Regions from separate parts of the Paenarthrobacter sp. NyZ202 genome, predicted to be linked through region 3. Evidence: riboswitches for the same ligand, from Rfam matches in the RefSeq annotation. Region 3 holds a riboswitch; each other region holds the start of a gene.
The links. Region 3 has a riboswitch for thiamine pyrophosphate ahead of thiO (glycine oxidase ThiO). Riboswitches for the same ligand answer to the same signal wherever they lie in the genome.

Region 1 (6,198 bases), 910 kb from region 3:
CCACATCGGGTACATGGTGTTCGGGCTGGCCATGTCCTCCGTGACAGGACTTGGCGCCGCGGTCTTCTACGTTGCGCACCACATCACCGTGCAAACAAGCCTGTTCCTGGTCACAGGGCTCATCGAACGGCGCGGTGGGTCGTCCTCCATCGACCGGCTGGGTGGGCTCGCCAAGCTGTCCCCGCTCCTGGCCCTGCTGTTCTTTGTCCCAGCCATGAACCTCGCCGGCATTCCGCCGTTCTCCGGATTCCTCGGGAAGCTGGGCCTGCTGCAGGCCGGGGTCGAGCTGGGGACGCCGTTGGCGATCGTCCTGGTGGTGGGCGGCGTGGTCACCAGCCTCCTGACCCTGCTGGCCATAGCCAGGGTGTGGAACAGGGCGTTCTGGCGGAAACCCGAAGACGCGGACTTCCCCGATCCCGTCCTGCAGACACCCGGCAACGTGGGCGTCCTCCCGCGGACCATGGTGGGTTCCACAGCCGGCCTGGTGGTGTTCGGGGTTGCCCTGACCGTCTTTGCCGGCCCGCTCTTTCAACTGGCAGGAGGCTCCGCGGAAATCATGCTTGACCGTTCGGCGTACATCCATTCAGTCCTGGGAGATGCCGCCCCAGTTCCGCCGCTGGCCCAGGGCGGTGCCAAATGAGCCGCAAGCCGATCTCCTTCCGCACCGAACTCCCGCTGCTCATCTGGCTGGTCATCGTGTGGGGTGCCTTGTGGCAGGACTTTAGCCCGGGCAACCTGCTGTTCGGCGCACTGATCGCCATTGTGGTGGCCAAGCTGTTCTACCTGCCGCCGGTGGAACTCAGCGGCCGGTTCAATGTGCTGCGGGCCGTTCCCTTTGCCCTGTTGTTCCTCGGCAAAGTGGTGGCGGCGAGCTTCCTGGTGCTGTACCTGGCCGTGGTGAAGGGACCCAAGGTGCGCAGCGCCGTCGTCGAGGTTCCGTTGCGGAGCCATTCGGACCTTATGGTGACGGCCACCGGCCACGTCATTTCCCTGATTCCCGGGTCGCTGGTGGTGGAGGTGGACCGGTCGACGTCCACGCTGTACCTGCACGCGCTGAACATCTACAACCAGGCTGACATCGACAAAATCCGCCGGGAGGTACAGAACATCGAGGCCGGATTGATCAGGATCATGGGCACACGCGAAGAAGTAGAGGCGCTCCGAAGCGAAACGCGTCCGGGCATGGAAGGTGCGGCGCTGTGAAGGAACTTGTCCTGGTGGTCACTGCCGTGATCCTTAGCCTGGCAGGGGCCGGTGCCATCATCCGCATTGCGATCGGGCCTTCCCTGCTGGACCGTGTGCTGGCATCCGACGTGCTGCTGGCCATCGTGGGCGCGGCCCTGGCAATCGACATGGCCATCAACCGGCACCTCAACAACCTGATGCTGCTGGTGGCCCTGGCCGTGATCGGCTTTATCGGTTCCGTGACGGTGGCCAGGTTCGTGGCCGAAAGGCGGGAACAGAGCAATGACTCCTGACGCTACGGGCGTAGACGCCGTGATCGATGTTCTGACGGCCGTTTTCCTGGTGGTCGGCGCCCTCATGTCCTTGGGCGCGGCGATCGGCCTGCTGCGGTTCCCGGACCTCATGAGCCGCATGCACGCCGCGACCAAGCCGCAGGTCCTGGGCCTCTTCCTGATGCTGGCTTCCATCGGCCTGCAGATGCGGACGTGGTGGGTGTGGCCGGTCCTGCTGGTGGCCTGGATATTCCAGTTGCTGACCGCGCCCGTGTCCGCGCACATGGTGGGCCGTTCCGCTTACCGGACCAAGCACGGCCACCGCGAGCTCCTCACCAAGGACGAACTTGAGGCCGTGGTCCAGCGGGCTGCCGGTGAACATCCGGGGGACGGAACGCACGACGCCGGCCGCTGAGTCCGGCGGTCAGGGCACCTTGGAAATGGGTCGCCCAAGGGTGCGCCGCCGGTGGTGGGGTGCCTTGGCTTGTCCCCGGGCAGCGGGTCAGACGATGTCGTGCGTCTTGGCGAAGCGGGCGATCGCGCGCTGCGTGCCGCGGCTGGTTAGGACCTGGATGAGGGTGCTCACGAAGGCCGAAACCAGCGCGAATGTCAGTGCTGAGCGCAGGCTGGTTTCGAGGTCGTCATGACCTGCGGGCGGCTTGTTGCCGGTGGCCTTCTCCCAAGCCAGGTTGACCAGTTTGGTGCCGACGAATCCTGCTCCGAGGCTCACTCCGGTCCCCAGCAGCTTGAAGAAGAAGTTCATGTCCCAAGCCTAACCTCACCTACAGCGTGCACCAGGCACCGTTCCCGGGCGCAAGGGGAGCGTTATCGGCGGTTTTCCCTGTCTTTCAGGAAGGCCGCCATGGAACCCCGGGGTGCCAGGACGGGAACTACGGGGTGCCGGGCGCCCCACACAGCATCCACGGTGCCCAGGCTCGCAAGTTCCTTGAGCAGGTAGTAGGTGGGTGGCATGAGGTGGAGCGTGCCTTCGGCTTCAGCGGAGAGGACGCCGGCCACGGGCATCCAGAGCGACTGCCAGGCTTCCGTTGTTTGGTGTTGGGGCGCTGCCCCGTCACGGGCCTTAGCGACGTAGAAGTAGGTGTCAAAGCGCTTGGGCATGTCCACCGGGGTCACCCAGTTGGCCCACGGACGCAGATCTGCAGGCTCAAGCGTGAGTCCGGCTTCCTCCTGCACCTCGCGGAGGGCGGCAGTCAGCACGGTGCCCGCTTCCCGGATGGCTTGGTCCGGGTTGGCGGCGATGGATGCTTCCGACCACGCATCGGCGTGCCCTGCCAGCAACTCCTGCGGGTAGTCCCACCCTTCACTGTCCGCGGCATCCACGCGGCCTCCGGGAAAGACCACCATGCCCGCGGCGAAGTCCATGGTGGACACACGGTGCTGGACGAAGACCTCGAGCCCGTCGGCGGCGTCCCTGAGCAGGATCACGCTGGCAGCGAGCCGTGGTTCGGGTGCAGGCTGGCCTAAGCCGGGATGATCCGTCATGAAGTCATTCTCTCAGGTGTGCATGAGAGAGGAAGCCGCCAAACGGGCCGGGAGAAACCGCAACCCATTATGACTGCCACCGAGGGCCAACGCACGGACCCGGGTGTAAACTGGACCTCGCCCATCAGGGCAGATTGATAACGACAGGGGAGCGCCGCCGTCGAACCCTGCAGGGATGCAGGTGACGCGAGGGCGCTGAGAGTGCGGACAGCCGCAGACCCTCGAACCTGATCCGGTTAGTACCGGCGCAAGGGAGTCGAGCTTCTCAGAGTGTCCGGAACACCGGTGGCGCATGCCTGCCGGGAATCCGGGGAGCACTTTCCCCTCCTGTAACCTCAGGAGGCAAAGAAATGACCACGGCAAGCGTGAAGAAGACCAGTTACAACTGGCGTGTAGTAGACATCGTGGTGGCAGCTTTGATCGCCATCGCCGGCGGCGTGATCTTCTGGGCATGGTCCCAGGGCGCCGCGATCGTATCCATTCCCATGAACGCGGCCTACCCGCCCTTGACAGGCCTGATCGCCGGCGGCTGGATGATCCCCGCAGTCCTGGGCATGCTGATCATCCGCAAACCCGGCGCCGCGCTGTTCTGCGAGGCTGTGGCCGCGACGGGTGAGCTGATCATGGGTTCCCAGTACGGCACCACCGTGCTGATTTCCGGCGTCCTGCAGGGCCTGGGTGCCGAGCTGGTGTTTGCTGCGTTCCGCTACAAGAAGTTCAACCTCCCCACGGCGCTGCTGGCCGGTGCCGGTGCGGGCCTCTTCTGCGGCCTCAACGACTCCTTCATGCCGTGGGGCTGGAACATCGCCTACGAGGCCGTGGACAAGCTGGCCTACATCGCGTTCTGCACGTTGTCCGGCGCCATCATTGCCGGTGCCCTGTCCTGGGTCGCCACCCGCGGCCTGGCCAAAACCGGCGTGTTGAGCGCCTTCGCATCGCGCAAGGCCGCCTCGGAGCCCGTCTTCAACTGATGGCCGCAACGAGCACCGGCAGGCCTGCCGCCATCTCCGCCGAGGGCTGGGGTTGGCGGCACGCCGGCCGGACCACACCTGCCATCCAGGGCCTTGACCTCCGCATCGATCCGGGCGAGCGGGTGTTGCTGTTGGGTCCCTCCGGTGCGGGCAAGTCGACCTTGCTGCACGCGCTGGCCGGGGTCCTGGGCGAGGAAGAGGATGATTCGGACGAGACCGGTTCACTCCTGCTGGACGGTGCTTCGCCGCGGGAACAACGCGGCCGCGCCGGATTGATGCAGCAGGATCCCGAAACGCAGGTGGTCTTGTCCCGGATTGGCGACGACGTCGCCTTCGGAGCCGAAAACCTTGCCGTGCCCCGTGACCGGATCTGGACCCGGGTTCATGAAGCGCTCGATGACGTGGGGTTGCGTACCGCTGATGGCGGCGGTTTGGCATTGGATCACCCGACGGCGGCACTCTCCGGCGGCCAAAAGCAGCGGCTTGCGCTGGCGGGTATTTTGGCGATGAGGCCGGGACTGATCCTGTTGGACGAACCCACGGCCAACCTGGACCCTGCCGGTGTGCTGGAAGTCCGTGATGCCGTGCGCCGATGCCTGGACAAGACAGGCGCCACCTTGGTTGTGGTGGAACACAGGGTGTCCGTCTGGAAGGACCTGGTGGACAGGATCGTGGTCCTGCAGCCCGGTTCGGCTGGCGGTGGGGTGCTCCTGGATGGGCCGCCGGACCAGGTTCTGGCCGAAGCGCATAGCTTGCTCAAGGCCGCCGGCGTGTGGGTCCCCGGGTACGTTCCCGAAACCCGCCGCAGGGAACGCGGCAACCAATCCGCGCAACTGCTGGTGGCGGCCCAGGACCTGGCAGTTTCCCGCGCCAAGCCACGCAGGAAGGGTTTCAGGTCCATCCCGCCGCAGCCGGTGCAGCACGGCATCAGTGCCCAGGTCCGGGCAGGGCAGGCGCTCACCATCACCGGACCCAACGGCGCCGGAAAATCCACGTTCGCCTTGACGCTGGCAGGACTTTTGGCGCCGGTGGCAGGGAAGGTCTCTGCCGCCGTCGAGCTTTCCGAAGGCGCCGGAATCGATCCCTTCCGGTGGAAAGCGGACCAACTGATTTCCCGGATCGGCACGGTGTTCCAGGAACCGGAGCACCAGTTCGTCACCGGCAAGGTGCTGGATGAGCTGATGTTCGGTCCCAGGCATGTGGGCCGTGGCGAGGAGCGGGTCGACGAACTGCTGGAGCGGCTCCGGCTGACGCACTTGGTGGACGCGAATCCCTACACCCTGTCCGGCGGCGAGAAGCGCCGGCTGTCCGTAGCGACCGTGCTCGCCGCACACCCCAAAGTGCTGGTCCTGGACGAGCCGACCTTCGGCCAGGACGCGAACACGTGGGCCGAACTGGCGTCGTTCCTGTCGGAACTGCTGGACCAAGGCACCGCCGTGGTCTCGGTGACGCACGACGAGGAGTTCAGTGCCGTGCTGGGCGGCGCGGAACTCAGGTTGGCCCCGGCGGAGCGGTCCCGGAAAATGGAAGCGGGTGCGGCATGAGGGACACCTTGAGCCTGAGCGGCAACCATGCCTTGTTGACGCGGGCCAACCCCTTGGCGAAGTTCGTCGCCGTTTTCCTGATTTCGCTGGTCCTGGCACTGTCCATCGACTGGGTCTCCGCGTCCGTGGCCCTGGTTGCCGAGCTTGCGCTCTTCCCCCTTGCCGGGCTCACGCTCGGGCTTCTCTGGTCAAGGGCCTGGCCGCTGATTATCGCCGCGGCCGTTGGCGGCTGGAGCACAGCGATCGTCGCCGCTGACAGCGGCGCTGTATTGCTCGACGTCGGGCTCTGGTCCATCAGCGAAGGCTCGCTGGAGCTGGGACTCGGGTTCATGCTTCGAGGGCTGGCCATCGCGCTTCCGGCGATCCTGCTGATGACCTGCACGGACCCGACCGACCTCGCCGATGCTTTGGCCCAGAAGGCCAGGCTCCCGCACCGCTTTGTGCTGGGCTCCCTGGCCGCGATGCGCTTGGTGGGTTTGCTGGCCGAGGAATGGCAGACAATAGGCATGGCCAGGCGCGCCCGTGGCGTGGGTTCGCAGGGCAGCCCCCTGCAACGGCTGAAGGCGACCCTGGGACAGAGCTTCGGCCTGTTGGTCCAGGCTGTCCGGCGGGCTTCCCGGCTGGCAGTGACCATGGAAGCCCGCGGTTTTGGTGGCGGCCGGCGCACATGGGCGCGTGAGTCCACCTATTCCCTGCTGGACGCCTGGGTTCTCCTGGGCGGCG
Region 2 (6,198 bases), 430 kb from region 3:
CGCCGTGGCACCGAGCGTGAAGACAACGACGCCGAGGACACCGCGGGCGATGACGACGAAACCCAGGCCGCCGAGGCCCCTGAAGAGGGGGTTACCTCACGCCGCCGTCGGCGCCGGCGTCGTGGGGACCAGGACCTTGAACTGACTGGTGGTTCGGACGACGATCCGCCCAACACCGTGACCCGGGTGCGCGCTCCCCGCGCCCTGTCGGAGTCCACCAGTTCCAACCGTGTGGCCAGCGTCAAGGGTTCCACGCGGCTTGAAGCCAAGAAACAGCGCCGCCGCGAATCGCGGGAGACAGGCCGCCGCCGTCAGGTGATTACCGAGGCGGAGTTCCTGGCGCGCCGTGAATCCGTGGACCGCCAGATGATCGTGCGCCAGCGCGATGACAGAATCCAGATCGGCGTCCTGGAGGACGGCGTGCTGGCCGAGCACTTTGTCTCCAAGACCCAGCAGGATTCGCTGATCGGCAACGTCTACCTGGGCAAGGTCCAGAACGTCCTGCCGTCCATGGAAGCGGCGTTCGTGGACATTGGGCGGGGACGCAACGCAGTCCTGTACGCCGGTGAGGTCAACTGGGACGCCGTCAACCTCGAAGGCCAGCCGCGCAGGATCGAGAACGCGCTCAAGTCCGGCGACTCGGTACTCGTGCAGGTCACCAAGGATCCCGTGGGCCACAAGGGCGCCCGGCTGACCAGCCAGATATCCCTGCCCGGACGTTACCTGGTGTACGTCCCCGGTGGTTCCATGACCGGTATCTCCCGCAAGCTGCCCGACGTCGAACGCAACCGCCTCAAGCGGATCCTCAAGGACCGCTTGCCGGAGAACGCAGGCGTCATTGTGCGCACGGCCGCCGAGGGTGCGTCCGAGGAAGAGCTGACCCACGACATCAACCGGCTGCGGGCACAGTGGGAAGGCATCGAAGGACAAGCATCGTCCACCAAGGTCCTGGCACCCGAGCTGCTGTACGGCGAACCTGACCTCACCATCAAGGTGGTCCGCGACGTCTTCAACGAGGACTTCTCCAAGCTGATCGTCTCCGGCGACGACGCGTGGGACACCATCGAGGCTTACGTGACCTACGTGGCCCCGGACCTGGTGGGCCGCCTGGAAAAGTGGAGCAAGGACCAGGACATCTTCGCCGCGTGGCGCATTGACGAGCAGATCCACAAGGCCCTGGAACGCAAGGTCTTCCTGCCCTCCGGCGGCTCGCTGGTGATTGACCGGACGGAAGCCATGACCGTGGTTGACGTCAATACCGGCAAGTTCACCGGCAGCGGTGGAAACCTTGAGGAGACCGTCACCAAGAACAACCTCGAGGCCGCTGAGGAAGTCGTCCGCCAGCTTCGCCTGCGGGACATTGGTGGCATCATCGTCATCGACTTCATCGACATGGTCCTCGAATCCAACCGCGACCTCGTGCTACGTCGCCTGGTGGAGTGCCTTGGCCGCGACCGGACCAAGCATCAGGTAGCTGAAGTGACATCGCTGGGCCTGGTCCAGATGACGCGCAAGCGCATGGGTACCGGACTGCTTGAAGTCTTCGGCGAGCAGTGTGAACACTGCGCCGGACGCGGTGTTGTCACGCATGACGAACCCGTGGAGCACCGCCGTGCCAACGCGGTTGCCGTCGAGCAGCACCGCCCCCACTCCGAGCCGCAGCAGCCGGCGCCCCGCACGGAGCGTAAGCGCCGCCGTGGCAAGGGTGGTGGACAGGGGAACGGTGAAGCGTCCGTTGCCCACGCCCCGTCCCCGGCAGCGCCGGCACAAGCCGCCGCCACCGAAGTCGTGGACCCGGTCCGCCAGGCCAAGGCCGAGGCGACCCGCGCTGCCCTGGCCACGATCGCTGCCGCCGCCCATGCCGCACACCTGCACGACGACGAGGTCCACCGTGCCGAGGAAGCGGCCCGCGCAGCGGCGCAGGCCGGAGATGCAGCTGAAGCCAAGGAAGCACCTGCCGGGCAGGCTCCCATGGAGGATTCGTCCGCCAGGGAATCGGCCTCTGCGTCCAAGGAAGGCCGGACCGCGCCTGTCCTGCGGTTCGGCGGCGAGGAAGTTGCACTGCCGTTCGTTGAACACCAGGAGGAACCGCAGCCGGCCAAGCCGACCATGAGCCTGGATCTGTTGGCGGAAGCGTTCTCGCACCTGGGCGCCGCTCCAGAGCCCGAACCCCAGGCACCCGCTTCCGGTGGCGGTTCCGCCGAGGCCACGGGCGCAGTGGCAACCGGCCAGGATTCGGATACCGGACATGGCGTGGCGGAGTCCGGGGCGCGGGCCCGCGGCCGCCGCGGACGCCGGAACCGCAGCGCAAGCAGGGCCCAGGGTGCTGCCAACGAGACCAACATCGAGCACCATGAGACGGGTACTTCGGCGGGCGGTGGTTCCTCGCACGAAGCCAAGGCCCCGGCAAAACCTGCCGAAAAGCCTGCAGGCGAAGAGCCCATCATCCTCGGTGTCGGTGTCCCGGCCTCCGAGCTGTAGCTCTTCGGCGCTGATTGGCGCTCCAACCCGATAGGGATTGACGCGGCCCCCGGATTTTCCTGCACAGGCACACTGCAGCAGGATTCCGGGGGCCGCAGTCATATCCGTGGAGCAACTGCGCGTGGGTTTCGGAGGGCCGGTGTTTCCCGGCTAGTCTTGGGGATTGACACGGGGTGCCGGGCGTCGGGCCCGGCTGAGATCCAGACCCGTTGAACCTGTCCGGTTAGCACCGGCGAAGGGATGTCCCCATGACTTCTTTGTCGTCTTCTTCCGCCTACCCTGATTCTGCCGTCTACCCGGCAGCCCCCGGCCCTGTCAGGCCACCGCGTGTTCTGAGCATTGCAGGCTCGGATCCGTCCGGAGGAGCGGGAATCCAGGCAGACCTGAAGGCAATTTCTGCCCTCGGGGGTTACGGCATGGCCGCCGTCACCGCCCTCACCGCCCAAAATACCCTTGGCGTCAGCAGTGTCCATGTGCCGCCGGTGGAATTCCTGCGCCAGCAGTTGGAAGCGGTTGGCAGCGACATCACGATCGATGCCGTCAAGATCGGGATGTTGGGCGACGCGGAGGTCATTGACGAGGTCCGCAGCTGGCTCGGAAAGGTGCGTCCCGCCGTCGTGGTCCTTGATCCCGTGATGGTAGCCACCAGCGGCGACCGCCTCCTGAGGGAAACCGCTGAGGAAGCATTGCGTCATCTTCTGTCCCTGGCGGACCTGGTCACCCCCAACCTCCCCGAACTTGCCATGCTGCTCGGAGAACCTGAGGCCGCGGACTGGGCCTCGGCGCTCGACCAGGGAAAGCGCCTGGCCGCGGCTTGCGGAAATACCGTGCTGGTCAAAGGCGGGCACCTTGCCGGTGACGATTGCCCCGACGCCTTGGTCAACACGGGCGGTTTGCTGCGCCAGGACATCATCGAGGTTGGCGGACCGCGTGTCTACACCGGCAACAGCCACGGAACGGGCTGCTCGCTTTCATCGGCATTGGCCACCGTGCAGGCCCGGACCGGTGATTGGGAAGCTTCCCTTCGGGAAGTGAAGCCGTGGTTGCTGCAGGCACTCCGGGACGCTGACAGGCTGGAGGTCGGCCAGGGCAGCGGCCCCATCCATCATTTCCACCACCTTGAGGCCTCCGCAGCGCCGGGTACCTTCGCGACGCGGTTATGGGCAGAGGCGTCCAAGGAGCTCGGGGCCATCAACGCGTTGCCGTTTATCGAGGGGCTGGAATCGGGTGCGCTGCCAGAGTCCTGGTTCAACTACTACCTCGCCCAGGACGCGCTGTACCTCAACGGATACTCGCGGGTCCTGGCCAGGGCGGGGGCACTGGCTCCCAGCGAGGAAGAGCAGCTGTTCTGGGCCAAAGCCTCCCAGGTCTGCCTGGAGGTGGAATCGGAGTTGCACCGGAACTGGCTGGCCACGCGCCGCACCAGCCAGGCGACCGGGCCGGTTACCAAGTCCTATGTGGACCATCTCCTGGCGGCCTCGGCATCAGGCAGCTATGGTGTACTGCTCGCGGCGATCCTGCCCTGCTACTGGCTTTACGCCGAGGTGGGACACCGCCTGCATGCTTCCTATGTCCGGAACGGCGAACCGGCCAGCCACCCTTATGCGGACTGGCTCCGGACCTACGCAGACGAAGAATTCGCCGAAGCGACCAGGACCGCCATCAGGTTCACCGACCTGGCAGCGGCTTCTGCCTCAGGGCAAGAGCGGGCGGCGATGGTGGAAGCCTTTGCCCACTCCTGCCGCTACGAGACAGCCTTCTTCGACGCTCCGCGCTTGTTCGCGTAATGGCTTTCCAGCGCGTCGAACCAGCAAAGCCGCCCGTCCGCGGTAGGCTATATGGGCACGGTGCCGGGCGAGTCCGTTCCAGTGGTGACAAGCGTCACCTCCAGGGCTCCGGGCCCGGCCTCATTTGCGACTGAAGGTCAAACTAGCGTAATCTTGATCTTCGGTGCTTACGCCAACACTTGGGTTATGCCCCTTGGAATTGTTCATGGGATGACTCGCGGGCTTCGATCTGAAGTCCACGGCGTTGAGGCACAGCGCGAACCGGGCCCTGCGTTGGATCAAGGTTCCGCACGCAAATTTAGTAAGAAACGTCGAGAGAAGTGAGTACCCAAGTGGTGTACGCGATTGTCCGCGCAGGCGGCCGCCAAGAAAAGGTTTCCGTTGGAGACTACGTAACGCTGAACCGCGTCCCCGGTGGAGCCGGCAGCACGCTTGAGCTGCCCGCCTTGCTCCTGGTTGACGGCGACAAGGTCACCTCCGCAGCTGCGGACCTGGCCAAGGTCAAGGTTACGGCTGAGATCCTTGAAGACCTCCGCGGTCCCAAGATCGTCATCCAGAAGTTCAAGAACAAGACCGGCTACAAGAAGCGCCAGGGTCACCGTCAGGAACTGACCAAGATCAAGATCACGAGCATCGCGTAACTTCCGTTACCGGTTCACGTTTTTCAGTTTCCCAGAATTTTAGAGGCAGGCATTTCACATGGCACACAAAAAAGGCGCGAGCTCCACTCGCAACGGTCGTGACTCCAACGCACAGCGCCTCGGCGTCAAGCGCTTCGGTGGTCAGGTAGTTTCCGCAGGCGAGATCATCGTCCGCCAGCGTGGCACCCACTTCCACCCCGGTGCAGGCGTCGGCCGCGGTGGCGACGACACCCTGTTCGCACTGCAGGCAGGTGCGGTTGAGTTCGGCACCCGCCGCGGTCGCCGCGTAGTGAACATCGTTGCTGCTGCAGCTGCAGAGTAACACCACGTTCTGAACCGGTGGAGCGGGCCAACAGGCCCGCTCCACCGTTCTTTTAACCGCATTACAATCGACTGGGACGCCCTGGGCGTGCCGGTTCCGGCAATCATGCCGGCAACAGCAACAAGAGGAGATTCACGTGGCGAGCTTTGTTGACCGGGTAGTCCTGCACGTATCCGGCGGAACCGGCGGCCACGGCTGTGTCTCTGTCAAACGGGAAAAATTCAAGCCCCTTGGCGGTCCGGACGGCGGCAACGGCGGCAACGGGGGAGATGTCATCCTTCGGGTGTCGTCACAAACAACCACGCTGCTGGACTACCACCACGCGCCGCACCGCCACGCCACCAACGGTGGCCCGGGCATGGGAGACTGGCGTGGCGGCAAGAATGGCGAAACCCTGATCCTGCCCGTTCCGGACGGCACCGTGGTAAAAACCAAGGACGGCGAAGTCCTTGCCGACCTCGTGGGCGAGGGTACCGAGTACGTCGCCGCGGCCGGTGGCCAGGGCGGCCTCGGCAATGCCGCGCTTTCGTCGCAGAAGCGCCGCGCTCCCGGTTTCGCCCTGTTGGGAATCGAGGGTGAGTCCGCGGACATCGTCCTCGAACTGAAATCCATCGCTGACATCGCACTGGTTGGCTTTCCGTCAGCCGGCAAGTCGAGCCTGATCGCTGCCATGTCCGCCGCCCGTCCCAAGATTGCCGACTACCCCTTCACCACCCTTGTTCCCAACCTGGGCGTTGTGCAGGCCGGAGACGTCCGCTTCACCATTGCCGACGTTCCGGGCCTGATCGAAGGCGCCAGCGAGGGCCGCGGCCTGGGCCACAACTTCCTCCGCCACGTGGAGCGCTGCGCCGCCCTGGTGCACGTTCTGGACTGCGGAACCCTTGAATCGGACCGCGACCCCCTCTCCGACCTCGCCATCATCGAGGCGGAGCTGGAAAAGTACGCGGTGGACATGAGCTACGCCGGC
Region 3 (6,198 bases):
TTCTTTCAGGAGCCGAAGCACCTCAGGCGCCGTGCCGGCGTCGAGCTGCTCCTGGGCGCCCTTGTAGCTCAACTTGGCGCGGCTGCGGACGGCGGCCCGTGCCACGGACATGCCGGCTACCTCGCCGTTCGGGTCCAGCGTGAAGTCCCAGACGAAAGCACTGCAGTCCTGGTCCGCCAGGAGGCTGCCGGCGTTCTCGCTGATCACCTCCGGGTGCAGCGGGATCCGGCCATCGGGCGCATAGAACGTCTGGCCGCGCTGCCGGGTCTCCGCGTCCAACGCACCGCCAGGGGCAACAAAGGACGGCACGTCGGCTATGGCATACAGGACCTTGTAGCCGTCGCCGTCGCGCTCGATGAAGAGGGCCTGGTCAAGGTCCGTGGAGCTGGCAGGATCGATCGTCACGAACGGAACGTGCCGCAGATCGTGGTCCGGCAAGCGGTGCTCTTCCACCGCGCGCCGGGCCTCCTCCACAGCCGGTGCCGGGTACTCCCGCGGAAGATCCAGCTCCGTCCTCAAGGCAGCCAGGGCATCGGCAAGCTGGTCCGTGGAGTCGTCGACGTTGGGAGCTATCCGATGATGTGACACGAAAGTCACATTAGCCCGAAAACCGCCGATAGTCTTGAAGCATGGGCACTTCCCAGGACAGCAATGCTCCAGTTGGCACCCTGGCGATCGAGCTCCTTGGGGCCATGGCCTACGGGGAGTTGTCGGCCTTCGGGAGGCTGTCCGCGGACTCCCGGCATGCTCCCACCCTGCGGGACCGGGCCATGCTGGGCAAGATTGCCGTGGGAGCCTACGGAAACTTCGCCATGATCAGCGACCACCTCGCCGGGTTGGGCGTTGATCCCGAGGATGCCATGCTGCCATTCCAACGGTCCTTCGACCACTTCCATGAGCGCACCCGGCCGGGCGACTGGTACGAGTCGGTCATGAAGGCCTACGTCATCGATACGGTCTCGGCTGACTTCTACCGTACCGTCGCAGGATTCCTCGACGCCCGAACACAGGTGGTCGTGCACCAGGTCGCTTCTGCCGACCATGCCACGGAGGCACTCCGCATGCTGCTGCGGAAGGCGCTCGCCGACGATCCCAGGCTCGCGTCACGACTCGCGCTGTGGGCACGGAGGCTCGTGGGGGAAGCGCTGACGCAGGCACAGCGGGTGGGACTGGAACATCCCTGGCTGGGCCCCGTGCTCAAGGCCGGCGGGGAGGCGCGGGAAGCGGTGGGCCGCTTGACTGCGGACCTGGCAGCGGGGCACGGACAGAGGATGTCGGGCCTGGGGCTGGCCCCCTGACCGTCAGCGGCCGGCGTCGAGGGCCTCGAGCAGCGACCTTGCCGCCGCCGTCGGATCGTCCGCCTCCGTGATGGCACGGACCACCACGATCCTTGCGGCACCTGCGGCCACTACGTTCTCGACGTTGCCGAGGTCGATCCCGCCGATGGCGAACCAGGGCAGATCAGCGCCCGCGGCGTCGTTCCCGCGGGCCCGTTCCACTGCTTCTGCGGCAAATGTGACCAGCTCCAGTCCAACGGCCGCGCGACCGGGTTTTGTGGGAGTGGCCCATACGGGTCCGACACAGAAATAGTCCAGCCCGCCCGGCACCTGCGACGCCGCAATGGCGGCATCGGCCTGTTCCGGAGTGTGGGTGGAGAGGCCGATCGCAGCACCGGGCAGGAGCTGCCGGGCGGCCGGAAGCGGAAGGTCCTTCTGGCCGATGTGGAAGACCGGAGCCCCGGAAACACTGGCAACATCGGCCCGGTCGTTGACCGCCCACAACTTTCCGTGGCGTGCAGCGGCCTTGCCGAGGACCTCCAGGAGCTCCAGCTCCCGGCCGGCCTCCAGGGACTTGTCCCGGAGCTGGATGATGTCCACGCCACCGGCGAAGGCGGCGTCCACAAAGTCCGCAAAGTCCTCCTTCTCCTGGCGTGCGTCGGTGCACAGGTAGAGGCGGGCAGAAGCAATGGCGTTGGGCTGGGTCATGGAAACCAGAGTAGTTCCTCTAAACTGGGCTCGTACTGCGGGAGCCGTGGCAGCGTCATATGACTGCCCGGCTGAGAGGGCTTCAGCGCCGACCGCTTGACCTGATCCGGGTAATACCGGCGTAGGGAAGGGAAAAACATGGTCGTACCCCGGCCCGTTCCGGAAACAGCACCGGACCTTGAAGCAGATGTGATCGTCATCGGTGGCGGGATCATCGGATTGGGCATCGCGCACGAGGCCCGGGCGGCCGGCCGTTCGGTGGTGGTGGTCGATCCCGCACCTGCCACGGGGGCCACTTTCGCAGCAGCAGGCATGCTCGCCCCCGTCAGCGAACTCCATTACCAGGAGGAAGACCTCCTGGAACTCATGCTGGAATCAGCCCGGTTGTGGCCGGCTTTCGCGGCGGACCTCTCCGGACGTGGAACAGCCATCGGTTACTGCACGACGCCGACACTTGGCGTGGGTGCCGACGCTGCCGACCGCCGTGCCTTGACCGATCTGCGGTCGGCCCAGGTTGCGGCCGGATTGGCCGTGGCGCCCCTGGCCCTGCGGGAAGCGCGGGAGCGCGAACCGCTTTTGAGCCCGCAAATTTCCTGTGCTTTCGATATCCCCGCCGACCACCAGGTGGACCCGCGGAGGCTGGCCGCCGGCCTGATGTCGGTCCTGGCCTCCCATTCTCCGGAAGACCGGACCTGGGTCGCCGGCGCCGCCGACGGTTTCCTGGTGACGGAGTCCGCAACCCGGTTGCTCCGCGAGGAGGACCGGGTGCTGGGTGTGGGGCTGGAGTCCGGCATCAAAGTCCGGGCTGCGGAGACGGTGGTGGCCAACGGACTCGGCGCCGGCAAGCTCGAAGGACTCCCTGATGGGCTGTCCCTTCCCGTTCGTCCCGTCTACGGGGATATCCTGCGGCTTCGCGTACCGGAGCACCTGCGCCCGCTCGTGACAGCCACGGTCCGGGGAATGGTGCGCGGGGTCCCGGTCTACATCGTCCCGCGTGACGACGGGACTGTGGTCATCGGGGCAACGCAGCGCGAAGACAACCTTTCTGCCACGTCCAACGCAGTCTCAGCCGGAGGTGTCTACCAGCTCCTTCGCGATGCCCAGGTCCTGGTGCCCGCCGTCGCCGAACTCGAGTTGCTCGAGGCCACGGCACGTGCACGGCCAGGCACACCGGACAACGCACCCCTGCTGGGACGGGTGACCGGCGGCAGTGGGGAGGTTCCCGGACTGGTCATCGCCACCGGCTTCTTCCGCCACGGCGTCCTCCTCACCCCGGTCGCGGCAAAGATCGTGGGCGGGCTGCTGGGCGGCTCCAGCGACCCGCGCTGGTCGCGGTTCGCACCGGACCGTTTTGCGCCAACTGCACAGCATGAACTTCCTCCCGCACCACGCACGTCGATCAAGGAACCCGCATGAACATCAAACTCAATGGCACTGCCCGTTCAGTGCCGGACGACGCATCCGTCAGCACCCTCGTCAGCGACGTCACCGGCCGCGCCCTGGACCACCGCGGTCAGGCGGCCGACGGCGGCAAGCTGGGTGTCGCCGTCGCCCGCAACTCCGAAGTAGTCCCGCGGAGCCAATGGGCCGCGACGGCCCTGGCCGACGGCGATGAACTCGAACTCGTTACTGCGGTCCAGGGAGGCTGAGAGCATGACCATCACCAGCACAGGCAACACGCGGCAGACCGGGACCGACGACGCCCTGGTCATAGACGGAGTCGGATTCTCGTCCCGCCTCATCATGGGAACCGGAGGGGCGCCGAGCCTGGACGGACTTGGTGCGGCGCTCCTGGCCTCGGGCACCGAGCTCACCACCGTGGCCATGCGCCGGTACTCGCCGGCAGAGACGGGCTCGCTTTTCCAGCTCCTGGTGGACAACGGCATCCGCGTACTGCCCAACACGGCCGGATGCTTCACTGCCAAAGACGCGGTGATGACGGCCGAACTGGCCCGTGAAGCCCTGGAAACCGATTGGGTCAAGCTGGAGGTCATCGCTGACGAGCACACTCTCCTCCCGGACGCAGTGGAGCTGGTGGATGCCACGGAGCAACTGGTGAACCGGGGTTTCAAGGTGTTCGCCTATACCAACGATGATCCTGTCCTTGCCCTGCGCCTGGAGAACCTCGGAGCCACGGCCGTCATGCCTTTGGGATCGCCCATTGGGACAGGACTGGGCATCCTGAATCCGCACAACATCGAACTGATCGTGTCCCGTGCCTCCGTTCCCGTGGTGCTGGATGCGGGCATTGGCACGGCATCGGATGCGGCGCTGGCCATGGAACTCGGCTGCGACGCCGTCCTGCTGGCTACCGCGGTGACCAGGGCGCAAAACCCTGCGCAGATGGGCGAGGCGTTTAAACATGCGGTTGCGGCCGGCCGGCTCGCCCGGCGTGCCGGCCGGATACCGCGGCGCGAGCACGCTTTGGCGTCCTCTGCCATGGAAGGCCGTGCCGAGTTCCTGTGACCGGCGCTGCCTTCCCTGCAGCGGCGGGGACTTAAACGGCTGTGGCCACCACCCGAGGGGTGGTGGCCACAGCCGTTGCCGGAACCTAGAGTCGGAGGGCCTTGGTCAGGGCCGCAGTGTCGTGCGCTGTGCGCTGCCGGCCCAGGAAGACCGCTACGCCCGCAGCTGCCGCCGTGCCCAGCACAATCGGGAGGACCCACGGGATCCACGTCAGGCCGGGCTGGTAGCCCAGGCCGAACGCGATGAAGATGATCCAGGCAACCGTACCTGCAGCCGCAGCGACGCCCGCCGGCACCGCGATGCCGTACTTGCTGTGGCGCTTGTCATTGGCCCACACAATAAAGCCGGTGGCAACGGTGGCAAGCACCACGACGACGAGTGACAGCATCGGTTCTCCTTGCGGCTGGCTATGAAACGGTGGCTCTAGAGGGCGCCAAAGCCCACGCGGCGGACTTCCTCGGCGCCGATCTCCACATATCCCAGGACGCTGCCCGGAACGATCACCTGGCGGCCTTTCTCGTCCGTGAGACGCAGGTCAGACCCCTTGGAGATAGCTTCCCCTACGATCTTGGCGACGGCCTCGGCATCGAGGGCGGATTCGAGCACGATTTCGCGGCCAACATTCTGAATGCCGATTTTTACTTCCACAGCAAGGCCTCCAAGCCAGTCAAGAGTTTAGTCAGTCCTCTATTTGTAGCTTAGGACTCTTTGGGGAATCGACTGATTCCGCGCCAAGCTAAACGATAGATCAGATCGCTGGCGACATCGAGGTCGAGGTTCCCGTCCGTTTCCAGCCAGTAACGCGCGCTGACCTGCGCCATTCCCGCCAGGCCCCGGCCCAGGAGCTGGGCCTCCAGAGGGGGCAGTTTGGTGTCTTCCGCGATCACGCGGGCCACGGCGTCGGCAAAGGTCTTGTTGAACGTTTCCAGTCGGGAGCTTACGTCGGGATCGTTGATGAGGTCCGATTCGAACACCAGGCGGTGCGCCTGGTCGTCGTCGGCGATGAACTTGTAGTACGCACGCATCACGGCCTTGACGCGTTCCTTGTTGTCAGTGGTGGAGTTCAAGGCGGTGAGCATCAGTTCCGTCAACGCGGCCAGGTGGCTGTCCAGGAGTGCCATGTAAAGCTCGCGCTTGGAGGGAAAGTGTTGGTACAGGACGGGCTTGCTCACGTGGGCGGTCTCGGCGATTTCATCCATGGCAGCACCATGGAACCCATTGGAAACGAACACTTCCAAGGCAGCATTGAGCAGCTGCGCGCGGCGTTCATCCCGCGGCAACCTCGCTGAACGCGTGGTGCCGCTCCGTTCCTGCTTAGCCGGTGATCCGTCGCTTGCCCGTGTGCCGTCAGCCACAGTCTGCCGCCTTTCCCTTGCAGTTATGACCACTGTACCCGTGGGTAATATGACCGGGCGGCATCGGCAGGCATACATTGGGGTATGGCCTCAATTCCTGCTGCCCGCACCGCGCCCGCCGTCCTGCCGCCCCTTGTTGAACCGGCCGACGCTCTGACGCCGGCCGAGGTGGAGCGTTACTCCCGGCATCTCATCATTCCGGAAATCGGCGCGCTGGGCCAACGGAGGCTTAAGAATGCGAAAGTCCTCGTCATAGGGGCAGGCGGCCTGGGTTCACCGGCACTGCTGTACCTGGCTGCAGCCGGCGTGGGGACCCTCGGGATCGTGGACGACGACGTCGTGGATTTGAGCAACCTCCAGCGCCAGGTGATCCACGGGGTCAAGGATGTGGG

Region 1: it holds a riboswitch for thiamine pyrophosphate, as region 3 does, so the genes downstream of both, ACPFL9_RS18365 (ECF transporter S component) here and thiO (glycine oxidase ThiO) in region 3, are expected to answer to the same signal.
Region 2: it holds a riboswitch for thiamine pyrophosphate, as region 3 does, so the genes downstream of both, thiD (bifunctional hydroxymethylpyrimidine kinase/phosphomethylpyrimidine kinase) here and thiO (glycine oxidase ThiO) in region 3, are expected to answer to the same signal.

What each region holds. Positions count from the first base shown of each region.
Region 1 covers NZ_CP187556.1:3,955,428-3,961,625, reverse strand. The annotation lists gene ACPFL9_RS18395 (Na+/H+ antiporter subunit D) at 1-640, shown strand, start outside; gene ACPFL9_RS18390 (Na+/H+ antiporter subunit E) at 637-1,203, shown strand; gene ACPFL9_RS18385 (monovalent cation/H+ antiporter complex subunit F) at 1,200-1,478, shown strand; gene mnhG (monovalent cation/H(+) antiporter subunit G) at 1,468-1,872, shown strand; gene ACPFL9_RS18375 (DUF4235 domain-containing protein) at 1,960-2,220, opposite strand; gene ACPFL9_RS18370 (NUDIX hydrolase) at 2,283-2,960, opposite strand; TPP riboswitch at 3,096-3,232, shown strand; gene ACPFL9_RS18365 (ECF transporter S component) at 3,311-3,931, shown strand; gene ACPFL9_RS18360 (ABC transporter ATP-binding protein) at 3,931-5,475, shown strand; gene ACPFL9_RS18355 (energy-coupling factor transporter transmembrane component T family protein) at 5,472-6,198, shown strand, end outside.
Region 2 covers NZ_CP187556.1:2,618,532-2,624,729, reverse strand. The annotation lists gene ACPFL9_RS12155 (Rne/Rng family ribonuclease) at 1-2,481, shown strand, start outside; TPP riboswitch at 2,641-2,739, shown strand; gene thiD (bifunctional hydroxymethylpyrimidine kinase/phosphomethylpyrimidine kinase) at 2,730-4,268, shown strand; gene rplU (50S ribosomal protein L21) at 4,601-4,909, shown strand; gene rpmA (50S ribosomal protein L27) at 4,968-5,231, shown strand; gene obgE (GTPase ObgE) at 5,368-6,198, shown strand, end outside.
Region 3 covers NZ_CP187556.1:3,049,309-3,055,506, reverse strand. The annotation lists gene ACPFL9_RS14120 (RNB domain-containing ribonuclease) at 1-588, opposite strand, end outside; gene ACPFL9_RS14115 (ferritin-like fold-containing protein) at 630-1,298, shown strand; gene thiE (thiamine phosphate synthase) at 1,302-1,985, opposite strand; TPP riboswitch at 2,013-2,130, shown strand; gene thiO (glycine oxidase ThiO) at 2,124-3,401, shown strand; gene thiS (sulfur carrier protein ThiS) at 3,398-3,634, shown strand; gene ACPFL9_RS14095 (thiazole synthase) at 3,639-4,451, shown strand; gene ACPFL9_RS14090 (hypothetical protein) at 4,537-4,839, opposite strand; gene ACPFL9_RS14085 (DUF3107 domain-containing protein) at 4,875-5,099, opposite strand; gene ACPFL9_RS14080 (TetR/AcrR family transcriptional regulator) at 5,150-5,884, opposite strand; gene moeB (molybdopterin-synthase adenylyltransferase MoeB) at 5,891-6,198, shown strand, end outside.